DNA from 2 places in the Methylobacterium sp. Leaf466 genome. Region 2 is predicted to be linked to the other one. Evidence: riboswitches for the same ligand, from Rfam matches in the RefSeq annotation. Region 2 holds a riboswitch; the other holds the start of a gene.
The links. A riboswitch is a leader RNA that binds a small molecule or an ion and turns the genes downstream of it on or off. The one in region 2 is predicted to bind cobalamin.
Positions count from the first base shown of each region.

Region 1 (11,785 bases), on a different contig from region 2:
CGTCCGCGTAGTAGAAGTTGCGGATCGCCACGAGGAGTTCCTGCCCGATGCCGCCGGCGCCCACGAACCCCATCACGCCCGCGCCCCGCACGTTGATCTCGAAGCGCAGCAGCCCGTAGGAGACGAAGTTCGAGAGCACCTGCGGCAGCACGGCGAAGCGCAGGGTCTCGATGCGGCCGGCACCCGCGGCGGTGAGGCTCTCCACCGGCTTCAGGTCGATGTTCTCGACCACCTCGGCGAACAGCTTGCCCAGCGCCCCCGTGGTGTGGATCGCCAGGGCCAGCACGCCCACCATCGGCCCGAGGCCGAAGGCGATGACGAAGATCAGCGCGAACACGATCTCCGGCACCGTCCGGCAGAATTCGAGGATGCGCCGGACGAGGAAGCATCCGGTCCGGCTGCGCGCCACGTTGCCGGCGGCGGCAAAGCACAGGAGAAAACCGCCGATGGCCCCGAGCAGGGTGCCGAGATAGGCCATCAGGAGGGTCTCGCCGAGGAGCGCGAGCCATTTCGGCCAGCCCCAGTACCATTCGGCGAGGTCGCCCCCGAGGTTCCCGAGGGTCAGGGCCGGCAGGATCTGGGCGATGTAGTCGGTGAACTTCCCGATGTTCGCAGCCAGCACCCCGGGGCGCACCTCGGCGGCCTGCGCGGCGAGCCCCGTGAGGACGACGAGCACCGCGAGGCCGATCCAGACCCGACGCCGGCTCGCCGCGACGGCGCCGTCATAGGCCTGCGCCAGGGCGGCGGCGCGGTCGGGGGGCAGGGGGCTGACGGTCTCAAGCACGGGGATCGGCCGGCACGGACCCGTGCGGCCCGGATCGGGGCCTGCAACCCGCATCAGGACTTGCGACGCTGCTCGTCGTTGAACTTCAGCATCTCGATGACCGGCTGGTAGTCCTTCAGGGTCACGGGGGCGAGGCCGAGGTCCTTGCCGTCCGAGAGCCGGTCGAAGGCCGCCTTGTCGGCCTTCGGCAGGTCCACCAGGGCCTGGCGGACCTTCGCCTTGAGGTCGTCGGGTAGGCTCGCCAGCATGGCGAAGGGGCCCTCGGGCAGGAAGTCGGACTTGAAGACCACGCGGAAATCGGCCTGCGTCATGGCTGAGCCGTCGGGCTTCTTGAGCATGCCCTTGGCGGCCATGCGGGTGACCATGGTGTCGGTGTCGGTGTTGTAGAGGTTGGCGGCGGCGTCCACCGTCCCCTGGACGAGGGCGAGGACGGCGTTCTCGTGGCTGCCGGCATAGACGGTCTTGCCGAAGAACGCGTCCACCGGGTAGCCGGCCTTGTGCAGGAAGAACCGCGGCGCCTGGTTGCCGGAGGTGGAGTTGGGATCGACCAGGGCGAGGTTCTTGCCCTTCAGGTCGGCGATCGTCTTGTACGGGCTGTCGGCGCGCACGTAGATCACCGAGTAGTAGCCCGAGGCGCCGGTGTCGTGCGTCTGGTTGACGATGGGCTCGACCTTCACGCCGGTCATCACCGCGCGGGCGAAGGAGGCGGGGCCGTAGAAGGCGAGCTGGGCGTTGCCCGCGCGCTGGCTCTCGATCACGGCGGCGTAGTCGTTGGCGATGCGCAGCTTGACCGGCACGCCGAGGCTCTTGGTCAGGTAGCCGGTCAGCGGCGCGTATCGGTCGCTCGTGCCGGAGGCGTTCTCGGCCGGGATCACCGCCAGGGTCAGCTCCGGATAGGCCGCCTTCCAATCCTGCGCGGCGGCGGGCAGGGCGAGGAGGGCGAGCGCGAGGGCGCCGGCGAGGGTGCGACGGTTCAGCATGGGATTCTTCCGAAGGCGTCCGGGACGGATCAGGCGACGAGGGCGGTGGGGTAGGCCTTGAGGACGGGCGCGGGCGCGTCGAGCACCTCGCCGGCCTCGAGCCCGTAGAGCTGGCGGGCGACGTCCTCGGTGAGGTCGGCCGGCGCGCCGTCGAACACGAGGCGGCCGTCGGCGAGGCCGACCAGGCGGTCGCAGTAGCTGCGGGCCAGATCCAGGGAATGCAGGTTGCACAGCACGGTGATGCCGTGGCGGCGGTTGGCCTCGGCCAGCGCGTCCATGACGATCCGGGTGTTGCGCGGATCGAGGGAGGCCACGGGCTCGTCGGCCAGGATGAGATCGGGGGCCTGCATCATCGCCCGCGCGATGGCGACGCGCTGCTGCTGGCCGCCGGAGAGCTGGTCGGCCCGGTGGCCGGCAAAATCGCCCATGCCGAAGTCGTCGAGGGCGGCGAGCGCCAGGGCGCGCTCGCGCTCCGACCAGAGCTTGAGGAGCGAGCGGTGCCTGGGCACCTCCCAGAGGCGCCCCATCAGCACGTTGCTCAGGACGTCGAGGCGGCCGACCAGGTGGAACTGCTGGAAGATCATGGCGCTGCGGGCCCGCCAGCGCCGCAGGTCGCGGCCGCGCAGGGCCGTGACGTCGAGGCCGTCGAACAGGATGCGCCCGCCGGTCGGTTCGACGAGGCGGTTGATCATCCGCAGCAGGGTCGACTTGCCCGCGCCCGAGCGCCCGATGACACCGACGAAGCGGCCGCGCGGGATGGCGAGGGAGACGCGGTCCACCGCACGGCGATCGCCGTAACGACGGATCAGATCTTCGAGAACCAGCATGAGACTGTCCGGCAGGAGCGATGAACCACGGTAAAGCCGCCCCGCACGACAGAGGAATGACAGTTGTCCGGCTAATGATGAGCCGGTACTCTTGTGCTCGCGGTTCGAGGCGATCGGGCAGACCTTGCCGATCGTCGCGTGGTTCGCCTGGCCCGTCCTCGGCGATATCGGGAACCGTCGTCGAGGACCGTCTCGCTCAGCCGCGAGCGGGCGCCGACCTGCGTGTCGCGGCCGGGGCGGTTCGAGGCCCTCGCATGCGCCTCAAGGCGCGAACGGAATACGGCGCAAGAGCCGGAATGGATCGGCGCCGTCCTGGACGACCACGCTCAGGGCGTCGATCACCAGGTCCGGCAGGTCCGCAGCGGCCTCCGTCAGCAGCGGCAGGATCACGGCCCTGTCCTCGGGGCCGAGGCGGCCGGTCAGCGTCATGTGAAACCCAAACGCCTCGAAGACGTGCGGGTAGCCCCAACGCTCCAGCAGCGCCCGCCCCCGCGGGTCGAGGCGCTCGGGGTGGCGCCGGACGCGCTCGGCTGCCGAGAGGGGGGCCCGCAGCGGGTCGAGGGCGGCCACGCATTCGGCGGCCAGCAGGCCGAGGGCCGGCGGCGGCGACTCCGGCACCAGGGCGGCGACATGTCCGAGCGCGGCGACGCGCAGCGAGCCGACAGGCAGAGGCGGTCGATGGGCAGCGAGGGCCTCGGCCGCCGCCAGGAGATCGGCTTCCGTCACGCCCGGGCCGAGGCGCCACGGCGCCTTCATCGTGGCGTGGAAGCCGTAGACGCGCGGCTCCTCGGTCCTGGCGGCAAGGAGGGCCCGGAGCGTGGCCGGCCCCAACGTCGGCACGGCGCCGAGGACCGCGTCGCCGAAGGCGGCGAGAGCCGTCCCCGGTGCGGGGGTGAAGTACAGGGCATATCGGACGGTTCGGTCCAAAGGAGCTCTTCCCCGGCGGTGTAAGAGGCGCCGCTGCGCTCATAATCCGCAGCCCGGACGCTCGTGTGACGATGTGGAGACCGCAGCAAGGAGCGCTCCAGCACAGGCGCGCCGACCTGTCGAGGTTCCCCGCGAGGACGAGACGCGGGTGTCGACGGTGATCCTCGTCACCCTCCAGCATCTTTGCCGGCCTCAATCGCCCTCGTGACGAGGAGCGTTTTCGTGAGCTCCAACACGTTGTATGGAGTGCCACGGCTCGGCACCGATCTCGCTCCCGCGGGGTGCGGCGGTGGTGCCCGCCAGCGGTCGCTCTCGCGTCGATCGGCAAACGCGATGCCGCAAGAATCGCGCTGCATCGGCCACATCCTGACATCCCGGGGCCTCTTGATCACACGTCGCGTCATCTCGGTCATGAGGCGGTCGACAGGTCGATCCTGTCCGGCGACGCCATGGCCATTCGCCCTCGTCGTCCGTCGATGACCGATCCGTCCGCCGCGCCGCTCGGGACCGCCGGGCTCGTGACGCTGCTGACGGACCGGCTCCTGGCCGGGCCGAGCGCGACCGCCGTCCTCGAGGAATGGTGCCACGAGCGCGGACTGTCGGCCGGCGGTTCCCGCCTGTGCGCCGTACCGGTGACGGCGGCGGCGCGGGCGCCCTCCGCCCAGCAGTGCGAGCGCCTCGGCGTCGGCTCGCCGGACCTCGTGCGCTACCGCCGGGTGCGGCTCACCTGCGGCGCCCACGTCCTGTCGGAGGCGCAGAACTGGTACGTGCCCGAACGCCTCACGCCGGGCATGAACCGGGTCCTCGACACCACGGCCACGCCCTTCGGCCGTGCCGTCCATGCCCTGGCGCCGCAGCGTCGCAACCTGTCGCTGGAGCGGCTGTGGACGCAAACGGCGGGGCGGCCCGGTCCCGCCACGGCGCTCTTCGCGATCCATGCCGTGCTCAGCACCGCCGACGGCGTCCCGTTCTGCGAGGTGGTGGAGACCTATCGCGGGGCGATCCTCGCCGATGGGGGATGACGCCGCACGCCCCTGCATCGGGCCGCCGATCGGTGGTAGGATGGCGGGGCAACGGAGACCCGTCCCCCCATGATCGCCAAGCTCGCCGCCTCGACCGCCGTCCTCCTCCTGCTGGCCGCCGCGCCCGCCTCCGCCATGAGCTGCTGCGGCGCGAAGGGCGGCAAGGCGGGGGCCATGTGCGGCCGGGGCGATATGGCCATGAAAGACGGGGGCATGAAGCACGGTGGGATGAAGCACGGCTCGGCCAAGGGCACGAAGGCGGCCTGCTGCTGCGAGGGCATGGGCGGCCGGATGAGCCGGCGCGGCTGAGGCCGCACCCCGCGTTGGGTGCGTCGCGGATGCCACACGTTCCGGTGAGCGTGCCGTGACCGGACCTGTGCGCGATTGACGCGGTCTTCGCCGGCGCGCTAGCCTCGGGTCGACGGTTCCTCGCGAGAGGATCAAAAGGGAACGCGGTGAGGGCGAGGGTCCGCAAGGATCGCCCGATGCCGCGGCTGCCCCCGCAACTGTAAGCGGCGAGTCCTTCATCAACACGTCACTGGGTTCCTCGGGCCTGGGAAGACGATGACGGGACAGCGACCCGCGAGCCAGGAGACCTGCCGTCAGTCGTGGTCACACGCGAAACGCATCGGGCGGGGTGTCCTGGTGGGTGTCGAGGCGGGCGCGTGTCTTTTTCGGAGACCGCCTGAGCCGAGGCTTCGTTCGCGGTGACGTGCCACTGCCGTCGCCCGAGGCCTCGCTGCCCATGTCGTCCCATTCTCTCGCCCGACGACCGTCCGGTCGCCGACGGCCGATGTCCGTCTTCGCCCTCGCTCCGGCTTTCCTCGTGGCGCAGGTCTCCCTCGCGAAGGTCTCCCTCGCGGCGCATGACGCCCCCCGCCCGGGCGAGGACCACGCCGCCGCCACCCTCTCGGAACTGGCGGTGGCCGGCTCCGGGACGGGAACCCGCCTGCTGGCGCCGACCCCCTACACGGCGGCACCCACCGGCCTGAACCTCGCGACACCCAACCGGACCGGCAGCCGCCTCGACCTGTCGCCGCTCCAGACGCCGGCCAGCGTCGAGGTCGTCTCCGGCCAGAAGATCCGCGAGCGCGGCCAGGAGACGGTGCAGGAGGCGGTGACCCAGAACGCGGCCGGCATCACCACCATCGCCGCGCCCGGCAACGGCTTCGGGGCGTACACCTCGCGCGGGTTCGCCGGGGTCAACTCGGTGATGCAGCTCTACGACGGCACCCGCCTCTACGTCGGCACCGGAACCATCACCTTCCCGTTCGACACCTGGAACGTCGACCGGATCGAGGTGCTGCGCGGCCCCGCCTCGGTGCTGTCGGGCGACGGCGCCATCGGCGGCGTCATCAACGTGGTGCCCAAGAAGCCGACCTTCACCACCATCAACGCGGCGCGGGTGGCGCTCGGCTCGGACGGGGTGAAGCGCCTGGCCTTCGACACCGGCGGCGCCCTCGGCGACCGGGTCGCCTACCGCCTCAACGTCAGCGCCAACCAGGCCGACGGGTGGCTGCGCCAGAACGGCGAGTTCAGCAACCTCGCGGTCTCGGGATCGCTGTTCTACCAGGCCACTCCCGACCTCGCCTTCACCCTCTCGCACGACTCCGGCTACCAGGAGCCGCTGCGGTATTTCGGGACGCCCCTCATCAATGGCGGCATCGATCGGCGCACGCGCTTCAACAACTACACCGTCGACGACAGCCGGATCGTCTTCAAGGACGACTGGACGCAGTTCAAGACCGAGTGGTCGCCCAGCGCCGACGTCACCATCCGCAACACCGCCTATCGCCTGTCCTCGCACCGGCGCTGGCGCAACGCCGAGACCTACGCCTTCGTCCCGGCCACCGGCCGCGTCAGGCGCTCGGACTACATCGAGATCTTCCACGACCAGGAGCAGATCGGAAACCGCTTCGACGCCACCGTCCGCGGCGAGCTGTTCGGCTTCGCCAACGACGTCGTGGCGGGCTTCGACGTCAACCGCATCTCCTTCCTCCACACCAACAACGCGCCCTACGGCGGGGTGAGCACCGTCGATCCCTTCGCCGTCGATCCGGGCCGCTTCCTGCGCGTCGACGGCACCACGCCGGGGTACGCCACCAGCACCGACCAGTATTCCCTCTTCGCCGAGAACCGTCTCGTCCTGTCCGACCAGCTCTCGCTGATCGCCGGCGTCCGCTACGACGCGCCGACCGTCCGCCGGAACGACCTGCGCAACCCCGCCGCCGGCTACACCAAGGACTTCAGCGCGGTGAGCTATCGCTTCGGCGCCGTCTACAGCCCGACGCCGGGCAGTTCGCTCTATGCGAGCTACGCCACGGCCGTCGACCCGGTGGGGACGCTCATCACCCTCACCCTGGCCCAGAAGGACTTCCAGCTCTCGAACGGCGAACAGGTCGAGGTCGGCTACAAGCAGGTGTTCTGGGACGGGCGCGGCGAGTTCACCCTGGCCGGCTACCGGATCAAGAAGGACAACCTCCTGACCGCCGACCCGCAGCGCCCCGCCGTGTCGATCCAGGTGGGGAGCCAGTCGTCCCACGGGGTCGAGGCGTTCGCCTCCCTGGGCCTGTGGGAGAACTGGCGCATTGAGGGCAACCTCGCCCTCTTGCAGGCGCAATACGACAGCTTCCAGCAGGCCGTGGGCGGGGTCGCCGTCTCGTTCGCGGGCAACCAGCCGATCAACGTGCCCGAGCGGGTGGCCAACCTGTGGCTGTCCTGGGCCTTCGCGCCGCGCTGGGAGGCGCGGGCCGGCGTGCAGTTCGTGGGCGAGACGGTGGGCGACTTCGCCAACACGGTCCGGCGACCGGCCTACGAGGTCGTGAACGGCAGCGTCGACTACCGGATCGACGACACCTCCCGCCTGAGCCTGCGCGCCTACAACCTCCTCGACGCGGTCTATCCGGTCACCGGCGGGTCGACCTTCTGGCTGCTCGGGCGGCCGCGCTCGGTCGAGGTCGCCTACAGCGTGACGTGGTGAAGGTCGCCAAACGCTGGCTGATCCTCGGGCATCGCTGGCTCGGGATCGGCGCCGGGCTCCTCGTCGCCCTGTGGATCGGCTCGGGCCTCGTGATGCTGCACGTGCCGTTCCCGCGCCTGTCGCAGGCCGAGCGGCTCGCCCGCCTGCCGCCGATCGCCTGGGACCGGGTGGCCATCGCCCCCGACGCCGCCCTCGCGGCGGCCGGCCAGCCCGAACCCGCCGCCCTCGGACTGGAGATGCAGGGCGGGGAGCCCGTCTACCGCGTCACCGGCCGGGACGGTGGCCGCGCCACGGTCTCGGCCCGGACCGGGGAGCGCCGGCCCGCGCTCACGCCGGAGGAGGCCCGGGCCCTCGCCGGTGCCGGCACCGTCGAGCCCGTGGCGCGCGACCAATGGACCGTCACCGCCCGCTACGACCCGCTGCGGCCCTTCCACAAGGTCGCCCTGGCCGATGCGGCCGGCACCGAGGTCTACGTCTCGGCCCCCACCGGGGAGGTCGCCCTCGTCACCACGCGGTTCGAGCGCGGCTGGAACTGGGTCGGCGCCGTGGTGCATTGGGTCTACCCGACGCCGCTGCGGGCCCGGCCCGACCTGTGGCGGGACGTGGTGCTGTGGCTGTCGGGACTCGCGATTCCGCTCCTGGCGAGCGGCCTCGTCCTCGGAATCTGGCGGCTCGGCTGGCCCCGGCGCTATCGCAACGGGGCGCTGACGCCCTACCGCGGGCTGGCGCGCTGGCACCACCTCTCGGGTCTCGCGGGCGGGCTCGCCCTCACCGGCTTCCTCGTCAGCGGCTGGCTCTCGATGAACCCGAACCGCTGGTTCACCGGACCGGCCCCGCCGGCGGCCCTCGTGGCCGCCCAGGCCGGCCCCTGGCACCCGGTCGGCCTCGATCCGGCCGGGCTGCGGCGGGTCGCGGCCCCGGACGCGGTGGCGCTACGCTTCACCACCCTGGGCGGGCGCCCGCTCGTGGTGTCGCTGACGCGGGAGGGCCGCCGCGTGATGGGGGCCGATGGTGGCCCCGGCCCCGACGAGGCGCAGATCGTGGCCGCCGCGATGCGGGCGATGGGCCAGGCCGCGCCGCCGACGGTGGAGCGGCTGACGGCCCACGACGCCCATTGGTCCGGCCTCGGCGAGCGGCCGCTGCCGATGCTGCGCCTGCGCTTTGCCGACCCGGCCGCCACCTGGCTGCACGTCGACCCACGCGACGGCACCATCGCCGAGCGCCTCGACCGCTCCGGCCGCGCCTACCGCTGGCTGTTCGACGGCCTGCACCGCCTCGATTTTTTCGTCCTCGCCGGGCCTGCGCGCGAACTGGCGCAGTGGGCGCTCAATCTTCTGGGGGCGGTGGTGGTCATCAGCGGGCTCGTGGCGGGGTGGCGGCGGGTCGGGCGTAGGCTTTGGGGCTGAACGCGATGGGTTTGACCGTGTGAAGTGCCGCTTTGGGTGGAAATCAGATCTTCCGCGCCGTCCTTCTCAAGCCCCTCTGAGCATGAATACGATCGGAAAGTAAGCACATTGCTGTTCCGGTAATTGCTGTCTCTCTCTGCCCGTGCAACGTTCGCGAAATGCGTTCCGGTAGATGCCAGCGCAGACTGCTCGCGTCGCACAAATCTGAGATTTCGAACCTGCTCTTCGAGTGCCGCGCGAAATCCTATAGCGGGAGGTTCAGACATGGATCACGATACGATGCGCCGGGCGACGGCCGAGTTTTTCGGCACCTTCTGGCTGACCTTTGGCGGTTGTGGTGCCGCCGTTTTCTCCGCCGCGTTCCCGGAACTCGGCATCGGCTTCCTCGGTGTCGCCTTTGCCTTTGGCTTGACCGTGCTCACGATGGCCTACGCGGTCGGTCACATCTCGGGTGGCCACTTCAATCCGGCTGTGACGCTTGGGCTGTGGTCTGCCGGACGTTGTGCGAACCGGCACGTACTGCCCTACATCGTCGCCCAGGTCGTTGGCGCCGTGGTCGGTGCCTTCGTCCTCTATGTCATCGCATCGGGCAAGGCTGGCTGGCTTCCGAACGGGTTCGCCTCGAACGGCTACGGTGATCTCAGCCCTGGCAAGTACGGCGTTGCCGCTTGCCTGATCATCGAGCTTCTGACGACCTTCTTTTTCATCTTCATCATCGTCGGCACGACGTCGAAGGGCGCTGCGACGGGCTTTGCGGGCATCCCCATCGGATTCGCTCTGGTCCTGATCCACCTGATCTCGATCCCCGTGACCAACACCTCGGTCAACCCGGCTCGCAGCACCGGACCTGCCTTGTTTGCGGGCGGCGAGTACGTCGCACAGCTTTGGCTGTTTTGGCTCGCACCAATCGTAGGAGCTATGGCGGCCGGGGCTATGGCACGGTGGCTCTACGAGCCAGCGGACGTCGTTGACACCATCGTCGTCGAAAAGGGCGCTGCAATCTGAAGTCTTGCAGTCCAAGTCACGACGAACGGACCTGCTAAGATCCTAGAACGACGATGTGACCCGGCCTGACATGAATTGGCGGGCCGGGGCAAAGTGGGGGCAAGGCAGGAAGCGACGTGGTCGCAAGCAGTGCCCATGAGGATTCGTAGCGCCCGACGAGCCAAAGTTCGCTGCAGGTCACAAGCGACCACTCACATTCCCAAGCTGCCGGCTTTCAACCCCCAAGCCCACCCCTCAAGACCGCACCTCCCGCTTGGCCACGAAGTTGAACTCCTCGACCAAAATGTCCTTGACGACCTCGGAGCCCAGGCGCTCGTTGACCTTGGCGCGGACCTCGGCGAGGCGCTTGGTGACGTTGTAGCGGGCCAGGCGCCTGAAATCGATCTCGGGGTCGCTGTAGATCTGGCGGAAGGTCTCGTCGACCACGAAGGCGTTGGGCGGCACCGAGAGGGTGTGCATCAGCCGCGCGTCGGCGGTGAAGACCAGCACGGCGACGATGTAGCCGGTGACCTTGCCGTCCGCGAGCATCGGCACGTTGATGGGCGCCAGCTTCTGGTACTGCAGGCCTTCGAGGTAGGGCTCGGTCTTCTTGCCCATGAGGCCGCTGCCCCAGGTCACCGCGCCGTAGCAGGAGGCGACGGTGAGGGCACAGATCCAGAGGCCGGTGACGAGGATGCGCATGGCGGCGGCCGGGCTTTCGGTGGGCGGTCAGCGGCGGCGGCGGGCGGAATAGGTCCCGTCGGAGTCGGCGTCCTGGATCGCGTCGTTGACGATCTCGGCGATCTCCTCCACCGCCCGCAGGTGCAGGCCCACCACCTCCTGGTTGCGCTGCAGGCTGCGGCGCAGGCGCGCGAGCTGCTCGGCGAGCTCCGGGTCGACCCGCTCCGGGTCGAGGCCGCGGGTGAGGCGGGTGAGTTCGAGCAGGCTCTGGCCCTTGCGCCGGTTGACCGCGTCCTGGTCGATCGGGCGATGGGCGAGCAGCGCCTCGGTCTCGGCCGAGACGGTGGCGTCGAGCCGCTTGAGGGAGGCGATCAGCATGGAGGGTCCTTCGATCATCGGGGCGTCTTGGACGGCGAGCCCGGTCAGGAGGTCGCCTTGGTCCGCAGGAGGGCGGCGGCGGCCCGGTCGGCGGCCTGCCGCTCGACGGTGACCGCCTCGGCGTTGCGCGGCGCCGACAGGATGCGGGCGATGCCCAGCCCGCCGGCCTTCGAGATCTCCGAGCCGACCTGCTCGGCCAGCATCGACTTCCAGATGCCGCCGGCGTTGCCCTTGCCGAACACCGCGGTCGCCTTGTCGGGCATCATCTTCTCGACGAACTGGCGCAGCACGAACGCCTCGAACTGCTTGTAGGGGTCGGCCGCCTTGCCGCCCTTGGCCATCGCGCTGTCGCTCTGCAGGGTGGTGAGCGTGGCGCGGGCGTCGAGGGGCATGTGGACCCCGGCACCCGCCATGCGCACGGCGTCGCCGAAGGCGGCCGGATCGGTGCCCGCGGGGGCGGCGAGCTTGGCCGAGGCTTCCTGGTAGCGGGCCGGGTCCGCCGCCCGGGCGACGTCGAGAACGATGTCCGATGGGGGTCTGATGCTCATGGTCGTCGCCGGGGCTGACAGGGAATCCCGAAGGCCGCGGCGCGGCGCCGGGCCTTCACGACCCGGATAGCGCGCCTGGCTTTCGGGAGGCTGGTGTCGGGGCATCGTCGAGGCCGCCGCCGCCGCGGGCGATCAGCAGGTCGAGCTGTTCCAGGGCCTCGCGGCGGTCCTCCTCGGCGCGGTGGGCGCGGGCGAGCCCCTCGGCCCAGCGTTCGGCCTGCTTTTCGGACAGGCCGCGCGCCAGGACGGTCCTTTCCTGGGCCGTAGC
Region 1 covers NZ_LMRC01000010.1:3,307-15,091, reverse strand. The annotation lists gene phnE (phosphonate ABC transporter, permease protein PhnE) at 1-784, opposite strand, end outside; gene phnD (phosphonate ABC transporter substrate-binding protein) at 838-1,764, opposite strand; gene phnC (phosphonate ABC transporter ATP-binding protein) at 1,794-2,591, opposite strand; gene ASG59_RS05975 (DUF1045 domain-containing protein) at 2,853-3,518, opposite strand; gene ASG59_RS05970 (hypothetical protein) at 3,995-4,540, shown strand; gene ASG59_RS05965 (hypothetical protein) at 4,610-4,849, shown strand; cobalamin riboswitch at 4,946-5,159, shown strand; gene ASG59_RS05960 (TonB-dependent siderophore receptor) at 5,334-7,520, shown strand; gene ASG59_RS05955 (PepSY domain-containing protein) at 7,517-8,926, shown strand; gene aqpZ (aquaporin Z) at 9,191-9,931, shown strand; gene ASG59_RS05945 (hypothetical protein) at 10,166-10,612, opposite strand; gene ASG59_RS05940 (hypothetical protein) at 10,640-10,969, opposite strand; gene ASG59_RS05935 (rod-binding protein) at 11,014-11,517, opposite strand; gene ASG59_RS05930 (hypothetical protein) at 11,573-11,785, opposite strand, start outside.
Region 1: linked by a shared signal. The riboswitch ahead of ASG59_RS05960 (TonB-dependent siderophore receptor) and the one ahead of ASG59_RS15910 (CbtB-domain containing protein) in region 2 are both predicted to bind cobalamin.

Region 2 (11,785 bases):
CGCGTCGAAGCGGGTGCGCAGGCCGAGGTGGAACGCGAGGTAGGCATGGGTCGGCGGCTCGTCGGGGTCGTGGTAGCCGGCCTTGCGATCCGCCGACCGGCCGCGGTCGGGCTGGAGGAAGACGGTCAGGCCGCCGCGGGGCGTCGCCGTCCCGAGGGTCGGCCCCGGCCGGGCGCCGGCGTCGACCGAGCGGAACCGGAACGCACCGTGCGAGCACGACGGGTCGTCGGCCGGCCTGCCCCAGCGGGCGTCCAGGGTCGCGCGCAGGGTATCCGGCAGCCCGGCGAGCCAGGCCTCATAGGCGGCCAGCGGGACGGCGATGTCGGGCGGGCCTTCGGTGAGGCCGTGCATCAGGGCCTCGGCGTCGGGCAGGTCGCCGACCGAATAGCCCTCCAGCCGCAGGGTCGCGGCGATGGCCCGCGCGCTCGCCGGGGTGTCGAGCCCCACCGCGAAGCCCGCCCGGCCGCCGCGGGCGGGATAGTCCGACAGGACGAGGGCGAGGCGCCGGTCGGGTCGCGGCCTGCGGGCGAGGCCGATCCAGGCCGCCGCCCGGTCGGCCAGCGCCGCGATGCCGGTCGCATCCGGCCGGGCCCGGCGCTCGCCGAACCCCTCGACCTCCGGCGCCTCTTCCTTGAACGAGATCGGGAAGCCGGACAGGCGTCCGTCGAACTCCGGCAGCGCCACCTGCATCGCGAGGTCCGAGGCGCTCAGGCCCCGGGCGGAGGCCGCCCAGGCGTCCCGCGGGGCACCGATGGTGAAGGCCTGGATCACCGGGCAATCGGCCGCGTCGAGGACGAAGTTCCGGTCCTCGCGGGCCGAGAACGCGGTGGCCGCCACGATCACGTCGGGCTTGTGCCGGGCGATGGCCTCGCGCAGCGGCGCCAGTGCGTCGGGGTCCTTGAGGCTCGACACCGCCACCGCGAGGGATGCGATGCCGCGCGCGCCCAGTTCCGAGGCCAGCACGGCGGCCGGCCCGCCGTCGCCGCCGAGGATCGCGGAGCGGTAGACCAGCAGCAGCGCCAGGGGCGGCGCGCCCTGGGAAAGCTCGGCCAAGGGGCTGCGGCCGACGTCGCGGGCATGCTCGAAGGACACGGGGCCGCAGCCGGGGCAGCACAGGAAGCCGCGGGGCAGCGGCTCCGGCGGCTGCGCGGTGATCGACCAGCCGATCTCGGCCGCGACCCGGCGCAGCATCCGGCGCTGGTTGGCACCGCCGCCCGCCCGGAAATAGGCGTCGAGGGTTCCGGCCACCTCGGGCGCGACCGTGGAGAAGGCGTCGAGCCGGGAATCCGGCCTGTCGTCGCCCGGCAGCACCGCCAGGGCGACGCCGTTGGCACGGGCGGCGGCCGCCGCCCGCTCGACGCCGTAGCGCCAGTAGTCGAGGCCGCCGAGGCAGCGGATCACCACCATCCGCGCCTTGGCGATCACCGCATCGACGTAGAGGTCCACCGACATCGGGTGGCGCAGCCGCGCGAGCTTGGCGAGGCGCAGGGTGGGGAAGCCCCCTCGCGACTCGGAAGCTTCTGCCGCATGCGCGGCCGCCACGCCGACGAGGTCGGAATCGGTGAACGACAGGAAGACGATGTCCCCGGGCGCCTGCCCGAGGTCGATCGCCGCCTCGCCCTCGTCGAGGGAGACCGTGTCGATGCGGATCAGATGCATGGCCGGCTCGAGCGGACGGGCCGGGCGTGGCACCCGGCTCCTCGTCCTGCATGCGGCGCGGCCGGGCGGGAGAGGCGGCGCCGTCGTAGAGGTCGGCGACCGCCCAGCCGATGCCGAGCCCGTCGATCGAGATCGAGCCCGGCACCACGCGCCTCGACCCAGGTGCCGGCACCGTCGCGCGACCACGGCGTGACCTCGGCGCCGCGCGCGCCGCAATCGACGCCGGCATCCGGGCGCCGGATCCGTCCGGCCAGCGTCTCCACGCTGCCGTCGCCGGTGAAGGGATGCCAACCGCTGCCGCGCCGGACGTCGCGCAGCACGGCGACGATGTCGGCGTGGACGTCGCGGGCGCCGGCCACGAGCCCGCAGCAGTCCGCCTGGCGTTCCTGCCAGGCGAAGACCGCTTCGATGCTCATCGGCTGCGTGCTGCGATCCAACATCCCGACAACGTGTCCATCACGGCCATGACCCTCAGCGGGCTTCGCGAAAGCGGTCACCGGTCTTGCGCCGAAAACCTGCGACGGACCACGAACCTGAGCAGGGTGAGGCGTCGGCCTGCCGACGCGAACCCGCTTGGACGAGGCCGACCCTATCCCGCCAGCGCGGCGGTGACCGCGTCCCGGTCGAATCCCTTGAGGCCGATCACCACCAGGCGCCCGTCGCGGGGCTCGTTGCCGCGCCAGGGCCGGTCGTAGTGGTGACTGACGCGGGTGCCGACGCCCTGGACCACGAGGCGCATCGGCTTGCCGGCGATCTCGGCAAACCCCTTGATGCGCAGGACGCCGGCGGTCTCGGTGGCGCGGGCGACGCGCAGGGCGAGGTCGTCGGCGCTGGCGCTGGCCCGCACCGGGATCGCCACCGTGTCGAAGTCGTCGTGGTCGTGGTCTTCGCCGTCGCCGTGGTGCGAGGGGCGGGAGGCGAGGTCGTCCTCGGCCGCGGCACCGAGCCCGAGCAGCACGGCCGGGTCGATGCGGCCGTGCTCGGTCTCGACCATCTTCACGGCGCGCGGCAGGTGGCGCTCGATCTCGGCGCGCACCGAGGCCCGGCCGGCCTCGTCGAGGAGGTCGGCCTTGTTCACGATCACGAGGTCGGCGCAGAGGAGCTGGTCCTCGAACACCTCTTCGAGCGGATTGTCGTGGTCGACGCTGGCGTCGTCCGCCCGCTGCGCCGCCAGTGCGGCCGGATCGTCGGCGAAGAACCCGGCGGCGACGGCAGGCCCGTCCACCACGGCGACGACGCCGTCGACGGTCACCCGTGAACGGATCGCCGGCCACTGGAACGCCTGGACCAGGGGTTTGGGCAGCGCCAGGCCGGATGTCTCGATCAGGATGTGCTCGGGCGGATCGGCCCGGTCGAGGAGCTTGTTGAGGGCGGGCACGAAGTCGTCGGCCACCGTGCAGCAGATGCAGCCGTTGGCGAGTTCTACGATGTCCTCGTCGCCGCAGCCTTCGATGCCGCAGGCCGCCAGGAACGACCCGTCGAAGCCGATGTCGCCGAACTCGTTGACGACGATGGCGAGGCGCCGGCCGCCGGCGTTCTCGAGGATGTGGCGCACCAGTGTCGTCTTGCCGGCCCCGAGGAAGCCGGTGACGATGGTGCAGGGAATTTTTGGCACGATGCTCATTCGGCGGCGTCCGAGAGGGGGTGGCCGCCGGGTGGCGGGAACGGCGGGATGCGGGCGACGACGCCCTTGCGAAAAACCTCCGGCCGCGCCTTCCACGGCACGATCCCGTCCGGCGTTTCGGCGTAGAGCCCGAGGCCGTCGAGGATCGTCCGCGCGGACGACACCGGGTCGAGGTCGCCGTAGACGTAGGTCCAGCGGCCTTGCGAGGCCACCGCGACGGTACACGGCCGCTTGCAGACCGAGAGGCATTCGACGCCCTCGACGCGGACGATGTCGGTCGCGGCGGCCTCCCGCAGGGCCGTCAGCAGCCGGGCGCCGGCGCGCGGCTCGGTGGCATCACCCGCCGTGCGGCAGGTGGTGCAGACGTAGAGGACGACCTCAGCCACGGGCGACTTCCGGTCGGCCGCGGCCGAAGGTCGACCAGGCGTAGGCGAAGGCGAGCCCGATCACCGCCCAGAACACGAAGGCGATCCCCAGCGAGCGGGCGGCGAACTGCGCCGCGTATCCCGCCGGCAGGGCGGAGGCCGTGTGGTCGGTGTCGGGCGCGCCGGCCAGGTGCGGCGCGACGATCAGCACCAGCCCGCCCAGGATGGTGATCGGCACCCTCCGGATCGCGATGAGGTAGAGCCCGACCGCCGTGGCGAGCGCCGTCATCACCCACCACATCTGGCGCGTCTCCAGGGGAGCGGCCGGCATGCCCGGAAGCTCCGGCGGCAGCCCGAGGGCGGGCGCGAGGGACACCGCCAGGAAGCCCGCGACGGCGAACCCGAGGCTCGTCTCCACCGTCGGCTCGCGGCCGCAGGCGAGCAGGACCGCACCGAGCAGCAGGGCGTAGCCGACGCCGCCCACCAATGTGGCCAGCCCGGTGAAGGCCATGCGCTGGAAGCCGGGCGCCGGCTCCCAGGCGGTGTCCGCCTGCCCCGTCGCCGAATGGCCGTCGCCATGGGCGTGGACGCGCACGACGAGGGAGGTCGGAGCCTCGTGGGAGGCCTGCGTCTCGTAGCGCTCGGCGGCGAGGATCAGCGGCGAGGTCAACGTGAGCTGAAGCCCCGTGGCCACGACGGCCGCGAGGAAGCCGGCGACCAGGGCCGCCGACAGGAGTCGGATGATCATGGGAATGCTGCCTTCAACGGTCCCTGAGGGGACGGCCTAGTGGCAGGGGAAGTTCTGCGCGTGCCGGAAATCGTGGGCCGCGTTGTGCAGCGTCATCGAGGGGGCGAAGCCCGCCATGAAGACGAGGCCGAGGCCGAGGAAGGCGGCCACCAGGACGGCGCCGAGGCGCTCGGTGGTGCGGGTGCCGGCAAGGGTCAGCGTGCTGGTCGACATCGTGTCACGGTCTCCGGCCGCCCCGCCGGCGGCGTTCGAGGAAATGCGGGTGGACGGCAGGTCTCCTGGCTCGCGGGTCTCGCATGCCCACCGCCTTCCCGGATCGCTCCAGTGGCCGATGGCAGGCACGTCGCCGCTTACAGTTGCGGGGGCAGCCGCGGCATCGAGGGTGTCCCCTCTCACCGCATTCCCTTTTCACCCCGTCGCCGGGGCACCGTCCATCTCGCCTTCTACGCTTCCGCGCCGCCGCTTACAACGCGCCCCCGGCCGTATTCGCGCTTCTTTGACCGGCGCGGCCGGTTTCGGGTTAAGGAGCGTCGATGCGGCAGGCTCTTTCACGGATGACGTTGGTGCTGGGCGGTGCCCGCTCGGGCAAGAGCGCCCATGCGGAGGGCCTGATCGAGGCCTGTCCGGCGCCGTGGCTTTACCTCGCCACCGCCCAGGCCTTCGACGACGAGATGCGCGAGCGGATCGCCCTGCATCGGGAGCGGCGCTCGTCGGAGTGGACGACGCGCGAGGCGCCCATCGATCTCCCGGAGGCGGTGGCGGCGGCCGCCGGCCCGGTCCTGGTCGATTGCCTGACGTTGTGGATGACCAACCTGATCCTGTCGGAGGCCGATATCCCGAGGGCCGTTTCGGCCCTGGTCGAGGCCTGCACGGCGGCGCCCGGCCCGGTCGTCCTCGTCGGCAACGAGGTCGGCCTCGGGATCGTGCCGGACAACGCCCTGGCCCGCCGCTTCCGCGACGAGGCCGGGCGCCTGCACCAGCGTCTGGCGGCGCGCGCCGACCGTGTGGTCTTCATGGTGGCGGGCCTGCCGATGATCGTGAAACCGCAAGCCGGAGCCGATACATGACCGACGACGAGACCCGCCATCGCGAGAAGATGGAGAAGCGCAAGGCCGTCCAGGACGCGGAGGTGGCCGAAAAGACGATCGAGAAGGGGCTCCTCATCGTCAACACCGGCCCCGGCAAGGGCAAGACCACGGCGGCCCTGGGGCTGATGCTGCGGGCACTCGGCCATGGCTGGCGGGTCGGCGTCGTCCAGTTCATCAAGGGCGCCTGGGACACCGGCGAGAAGCACGCGCTCGGGCCCTTCGGCGACCGCATCGCCTGGCATACGCTGGGCGAGGGCTTCACCTGGGAGACGCAGGACAAGGCCCGCGACATCGCCGCCGCCGAGCACGCCTGGGCCAAGGCGCTCGACCTGATGGCCGATCCGACCATCCGCCTCGTCGTCCTCGACGAACTCAACATCGCCCTGCGCTACGACTACCTGCCGCTGGCCGAGGTGATCGCGGCCTTCCAGGCCCGCCGGCCCGACCTCCACGTGATCGTGACCGGCCGCAACGCCAAGCCGGCGCTGATCGAGGCCGCCGACCTCGTCACCGAGATGACGGTGGTGAAGCACCACTTCTCGGCCGGCGTGAAGGCACAGGCGGGAATCGAATTCTAGATGCGGCGGATCGTTGCCGGGGCGTTCGCCCTCCTCGTCGTGGTGGACACGCCCGGCGTCCGTTCGGAGCCGGGCGGGCCCTGGCCCGACAGCTACCTCGGCCGGGTCGAGGCGACGGCGGTGGTCCAGACCCTGAACGCCCGCCTGCTCGCGGCCCGGAGCGCCACCACGACCCTCGAAAGCTGGTGCGCCGAGCACGGCATGGCATCGCGCCCGGTCCTGGCGGCGCGCCTGGAGCGCGGCGTCGACGTGCCTGCGACGCCCGAGACCCGCCAGCGCCTCGCCATTGCCCCCGACACGCCCTTGCGCCACCGGCGCGTCCGCCTCGCCTGCGGCGACCACCTCCTCTCCGAGGCGGACAATTGGTACGTGCCCGAGCGGCTGACGCCGGAGATGAACCGCCTCCTCGACACCACCGACACGCCGTTCGGCCGTGTCGTCCAGGCGCTCGGCACCACGCGCCAGACCGTGGCGGCCGACATCCTGTGGCGGCCGCTGCCGGAGGGCTGGGACCAGGCGCCCGTGCCGCCCACGACCTGCGCGATGCTGCCGATCCCCGAGCGCCTGTTCAGCCACCGTGCGGTGCTGTTCACCGCCGAACGGGTGCCCTTCTCCGAGGTGGTCGAGACCTACGGTGCGGCGATCCTCGCCTTCCGCCGGGCCGAGCGTCCGACCGATCCCGCCTGTGCCGGGACGCCCCGATGAGACGCTCGCACAGGCTTTTACGCCAGCCCGCTCCACGCCACGTCCAGGCATCCCCGGCTCCGACCCGATGAGAACCCCGACCCCCGCCATCATGATCCAGGGCACCGGCTCGGACGTCGGCAAGTCGCTGATCGTCGCCGGCCTGTGCCGTGCGTTCGCCAACCGTGGGCTGAGGGTGCGCCCGTTCAAGCCGCAGAACATGTCGAACAACGCCGCCGTCACCGCCGACGGCGGCGAGATCGGGCGGGCGCAGGCATTGCAGGCCCGCGCCGCGCGGGTGGCGCCCTCCGTCCACATGAACCCGGTCCTCCTCAAGCCCCAGAGCGAGACCGGATCGCAGATCGTCGTGCAGGGCCGCATGGTCGGGCAGGCGGCGGCGCGGGACTACCAGGCCTGGAAGCCGCGCCTTCTCGCGTCGGTGCTGGAGAGCTTCGCGCGCCTGGGAGCCGAGGCCGACCTCGTCGTCGTCGAGGGCGCCGGATCGGCCTCGGAGGTCAACCTGCGCGCCGGCGACATCGCCAACATGGGCTTTGCCCGCGCCACCGGCGTGCCGGTGATCCTGCTAGGGGACATCGACCGCGGCGGCGTCATCGCCAGCCTCGTCGGCACCCAGGCGGTGATCGCGCCCGAGGACGCCGCGATGATCCGCGGCTTCATCGTCAATCGGTTTCGCGGCGACCCGAGCCTGTTCGCCGACGGCATGGCCATCGTCGCGCGGCGCACCGGCTGGCCGTCCTTCGGCCTCGTGCCGCATTTTCCCGCCGCCGCCCGGCTCCCGGCCGAGGACATCCTCGGTCTGGCCGGTTCGGCGCCGGGCGCGGGCAAGCGCGTGGTCGCGGTGCCGGTGCTGCCGCGGCTCGCCAATTTCGACGACCTCGACCCCCTGCGCGCCGAGCCCAGCCTCGCCGTGGTGCTGGTGCGGCCCGGCGAGGCCATTCCGGGAGATGCCGATCTCGTCCTGCTTCCGGGGTCGAAGACCACCATCGCCGACCTCGACGTCCTGCGCGAGCAGGGCTGGGACATCGACATCCGCGCCCATGTCCGGCGCGGCGGCCGGGTGCTCGGCCTGTGCGGTGGCTATCAGATGCTCGGGCGCACCATCGCCGACCCGCACGGGATCGAGGGGACGCCGCGGTCGGTGCCCGGCCTCGGCCTCCTCGACGTCGAGACGGTGATGACACCGCTCAAGCGTCTCGAGCGGGTGACGGGCGTCACCCTGCCCGATGGCGTCCCGTTCTGCGGCTACGAGATGCATGTGGGCGAGACCGCCGGCCCCGACACCATCCGGCCGTTGATCCGCTTCGCGGACGGGCGCCAGGACGGCGCGGTCTCGGGTGACGGACGCGTCTGCGGAACCTACGTCCACGGCCTGTTTTCGGACGACCGCCAGCGCGCGGCCTGGCTCGCGCGCCTGGGCACCGTCTCGAGCGGAGAGGGCTACGAGGCCGGAATCGAGGCGGTGCTCGACCGGCTCGCCGCGCATATCGAGGCTCATGTCGATTGCGACGCCGTGCTCGCCGTCGCGAACGCCCGACCCTGAAGGGATGACCCGCATGCCTCGCTCCGTCCTGACGGGTGTCGTCGCGATCCTGATCGCGACCCCGGCGCTTTCCGTCGACGATCGCTGGACCGCCGGGTTCGGTCAGGGCACCGCGGAGGCCAGCATCCGCAGCCGGACCGGCAGCATCTTTCGGGTCTTCTGCGGCGGCGGGACCGGCGGGCGGCGGATGGGGGTCGTCCTCGAAGGCCTGGCGCAGACGGCGCCGAAGGGACGGCCCCTGGACGTCCGGGTCGTCGTCGACGGCCGGACCTTTCCCTTCGCCGTGACGGACGGCTACGGCGCCGTCGACGCGCGGGGTGGGCGCTTCGCCCTCGAGGCGATGGCCAAGGCGATGCTGGCGAGCAAGGCCGCGCGCTTCACCATCGCCTATCCGACCCTCGACAAGGCCGAAGATTATTCGTTGAGCAACGTGGGCGACGCGCTGGGCGAGGGCCGGAATACCATCGTGACGCCCTGCCTGTAGGGGCTGCCGGTCGGGCCTGCCGGGATCAGGCGAGAGCCACAATGGCGGCGAGCGCGGCGAGGCCGAACAGGATGAGGCAGGCGCTGCGGTAGAGGGCGAGGGCCCGCTCCACGTCGGCCGGGCCCGCCTCGGCCCGGCCGTCGCCCATCCAGGCGTCCTCGACCCTCACGGCGCCGTAGACCCGCGGTCCGGCCAGGCGCAGGCCGAGCGCGCCGGCCATGGCGGCCTCGGGCCAGCCGGCGTTGGGCGAGCGGTGGCGGCCGGCATCGCGGCGCAGGGCACGCCAGGCTCCGGTCGCCGAGGCGTCGCGGTGGCAGGCCGCCGCGGCGACGATCAGGCCGGCGGAGAGGCGCGAGGCCGGCAGGTTGACGAGGTCGTCGAGGCGGGCCGAAGCCCAGCCGAAGGCCTCGTGGCGCTCGGTGCGGTGGCCGATCATGCTGTCGGCGGTGTTGATCGCCTTGTAGAGGGCGCCGCCGGGCAGGCCGCCGACCCCGATCCAGACCGCCGGCGCCACGATCCCGTCGGAAAAGTTCTCGGCCAGGCTCTCGATGGCCGCGCGGCAGACCCCGGCTTCGTCGAGGCTCTCGGGATCGCGACCGACGATCATCGCCACCGCTGCGCGCCCGCCGGGAAGCCCCTCCCGCCGGATTCCCTGCGCCACCCGTGCGACGTGCTCGTGGAGGCTTCGCTGCGCCGGCAAGGCGGCGCAGGCGATTCCCGCGAGGACGATCCCGGCGACCGGACCGGCGAGACCGAGGAGCGTACCGACCGCCAGCGCGATGCCGCCGACCACGGCGATCAGCACGAGGAGGCCGAGCACGCCGGCCAGGCGCCGCCGGCGGGCGCTTCCCCGGTTCAGGCCGACGTCGAGGGCGCCGATCAGCCGGCCGATCCAGGTGACAGGATGGCCGAGCGCCCTGTAGAGCCCGTCCGGATAGCCGGCGGCCGCCTCGACGGCGAGGGCGACGACCAGGATCGGAAGCGTGTCGGGCGGATGGGCGAGGACGGTCCAGGGCATTCTGCGGCGGAACACTCTCTGATGGGGGAAGGCACGCGAATCGCCCACGGCGGCGATCTCGACGCGGCCCGGCGCCTGTTTCCCGCAGGCCCCGAGCCGTGGGTCGATCTGTCCACCGGCATCAACCCGGTGCCCTATCCGTGTCCGCCGCTGGAGGCCAGCGCCTTCACGCGGCTGCCGTCGGCCGCCGAGCTGACCGCCTTGCGGAACGCGGCGGCCGACGCCTACGGCGCCGATCCGGCGACGGTGGCGGCGGCGCCGGGCACGCAGATCCTGATCGAGACCTTGCCGCGGCTGCGCGCTCGATCGCGGGTCGCGGTGCTGTCGCCGACCTATGCCGAGCATGCGGCGGCCTGGACCCGCGGTGGTCATCACGTCGTCGCGGTCGCCGACCTGTCCGGCGCCGAGGGCTGCGATGTCGTCGTCGTCGTCAATCCCAACAACCCCGACGGACGCATCGTGCCCGCCGGCGATCTCCTGGCCACGGCCCATGCCCTGGGGCGCCGTGGCGGCCTCCTCGTGGTGGACGAGGCCTTCGCCGACTTCGAGCCCGCGGGCTCGTTGTGCGCAGAGGTCGGCCCCGGGCTCGTGGTCCTGCGCTCCTTCGGCAAGACCTATGGGCTCGCCGGCCTGCGCCTCGGTTTCGCCCTCGCCGAGCCGGCGCTGGCCCTTCGGATCGCCGAAGCCCTCGGACCCTGGGCGGTGGCCGGCCCGGCGCTCGCCATCGGCCGCACCGCGCTCCGCGACAGGTCCTGGCGCGAGGCGGCCCGAGCGGCGCGCGCGGCCGATGCCGCCCGCCTCGACCGCATGATCGGCCGGGCCGGGGGGGTGGTGGTCGGTGGGACCAGCCTGTTCCGCACGGCGGATTTCGAGGACGGCCCCGGCGTGTTCCGGCGCCTCGGGGAGGCGGGCATCTACGTGCGCCGGTTCGAGGCGATGCCCCATCGTCTGCGCTTCGGCCTGCCGGCCGACCGGGGCGAATGGTGCCGGCTCTCGCGCATCCTGCGGTGAGGACCGCTACGCCTCGACCGGACGCCGCGGTTCGACGATCGCCACCAGCAGTCCGGCCCCGGCCAGGGCGATCCCGACGGCGCAGACGCCGGACCAGCCGTAGCTGAGGAAGGCCTGCGAGCCGGCCAAGGCGCCGATCGCCCCGAACAGGAAGATGCCCGTGAACAGCACCGTGTTGATGCGTCCGCGCGCGCCCGGCACCAGGGCATAGGCCCGGGTCTGGTTGGCGATGAGGGCGGCGTTGATGCCGATGTCGATGAGCAGCACGCCCACCGCCACCGCGACGAGCGACCCGGTGCCGGCCAGCCACAGCACCGCGAAGGCGGCCATGACGCAGACGCCGCCGGCGAGCACCACCGGGCGCGCCCCGCGCCGGTCGGTGAAGCGGCCCGACAACGGCGCCACCACGGCCCCGCATACGCCGATCACGCCGAACAGGCCCGCCCCGGCGGCGGTGAGGTCGAAGGGCGGCGCCTCCACCAGGAGGGCCAGGGTCGCCCAGAAGGCGTTGAAGCTGGCGAACAGGAACGCCTGGCACAGGGTCGCGCTGCGCAGCACCGGCTGGGTGCGCAGGAGGTCGAGGATCGACAGCATCAGGGCGCGGTAGCGCAGCGGGGCGGTCTGGGGTGTCCTCGGCAGGGTCGCCGCCGCCACCGCCGCGATGGCGAGCGCGACCCCGCAGGCGGCGAAGAACACGATGCGCCAGCCGAACTGCGCCCCCACGAACCCGCTGATGGTCCGGGCGAGCAGGATGCCGCTGAGGAGCCCGGTCATGACCTGGCCGACGATGCGGCCGCGGCTGGCATCGGGGGCGAGTTCCGCCGCGAAGGGCACCGCCTGCTGCGCCGCGGAAGAGAGGAAGCCGATGACGAGGCAGGCGCCCACCAGCATCGCCAGGGAGGTGCTCAGGGCCGCGGCCAGCAGGGCGACGCTCAGGCCGAGCAACTGCCAGATGATCAGGCTGC
Region 2 covers NZ_LMRC01000033.1:184,080-195,864, forward strand. The annotation lists gene cobN (cobaltochelatase subunit CobN) at 1-1,659, opposite strand, end outside; gene ASG59_RS15890 (hypothetical protein) at 1,650-2,156, opposite strand; gene cobW (cobalamin biosynthesis protein CobW) at 2,249-3,283, opposite strand; gene ASG59_RS15900 (DUF1636 domain-containing protein) at 3,280-3,669, opposite strand; gene ASG59_RS15905 (CbtA family protein) at 3,662-4,396, opposite strand; gene ASG59_RS15910 (CbtB-domain containing protein) at 4,433-4,609, opposite strand; cobalamin riboswitch at 4,647-4,843, opposite strand; gene cobU (bifunctional adenosylcobinamide kinase/adenosylcobinamide-phosphate guanylyltransferase) at 4,930-5,463, shown strand; gene cobO (cob(I)yrinic acid a,c-diamide adenosyltransferase) at 5,460-6,062, shown strand; gene ASG59_RS15925 (hypothetical protein) at 6,063-6,767, shown strand; gene ASG59_RS15930 (cobyric acid synthase) at 6,859-8,307, shown strand; gene ASG59_RS15935 (hypothetical protein) at 8,321-8,791, shown strand; gene cbiB (adenosylcobinamide-phosphate synthase CbiB) at 8,817-9,809, opposite strand; gene cobD (threonine-phosphate decarboxylase CobD) at 9,831-10,820, shown strand; gene ASG59_RS15950 (MFS transporter) at 10,827-11,785, opposite strand, start outside.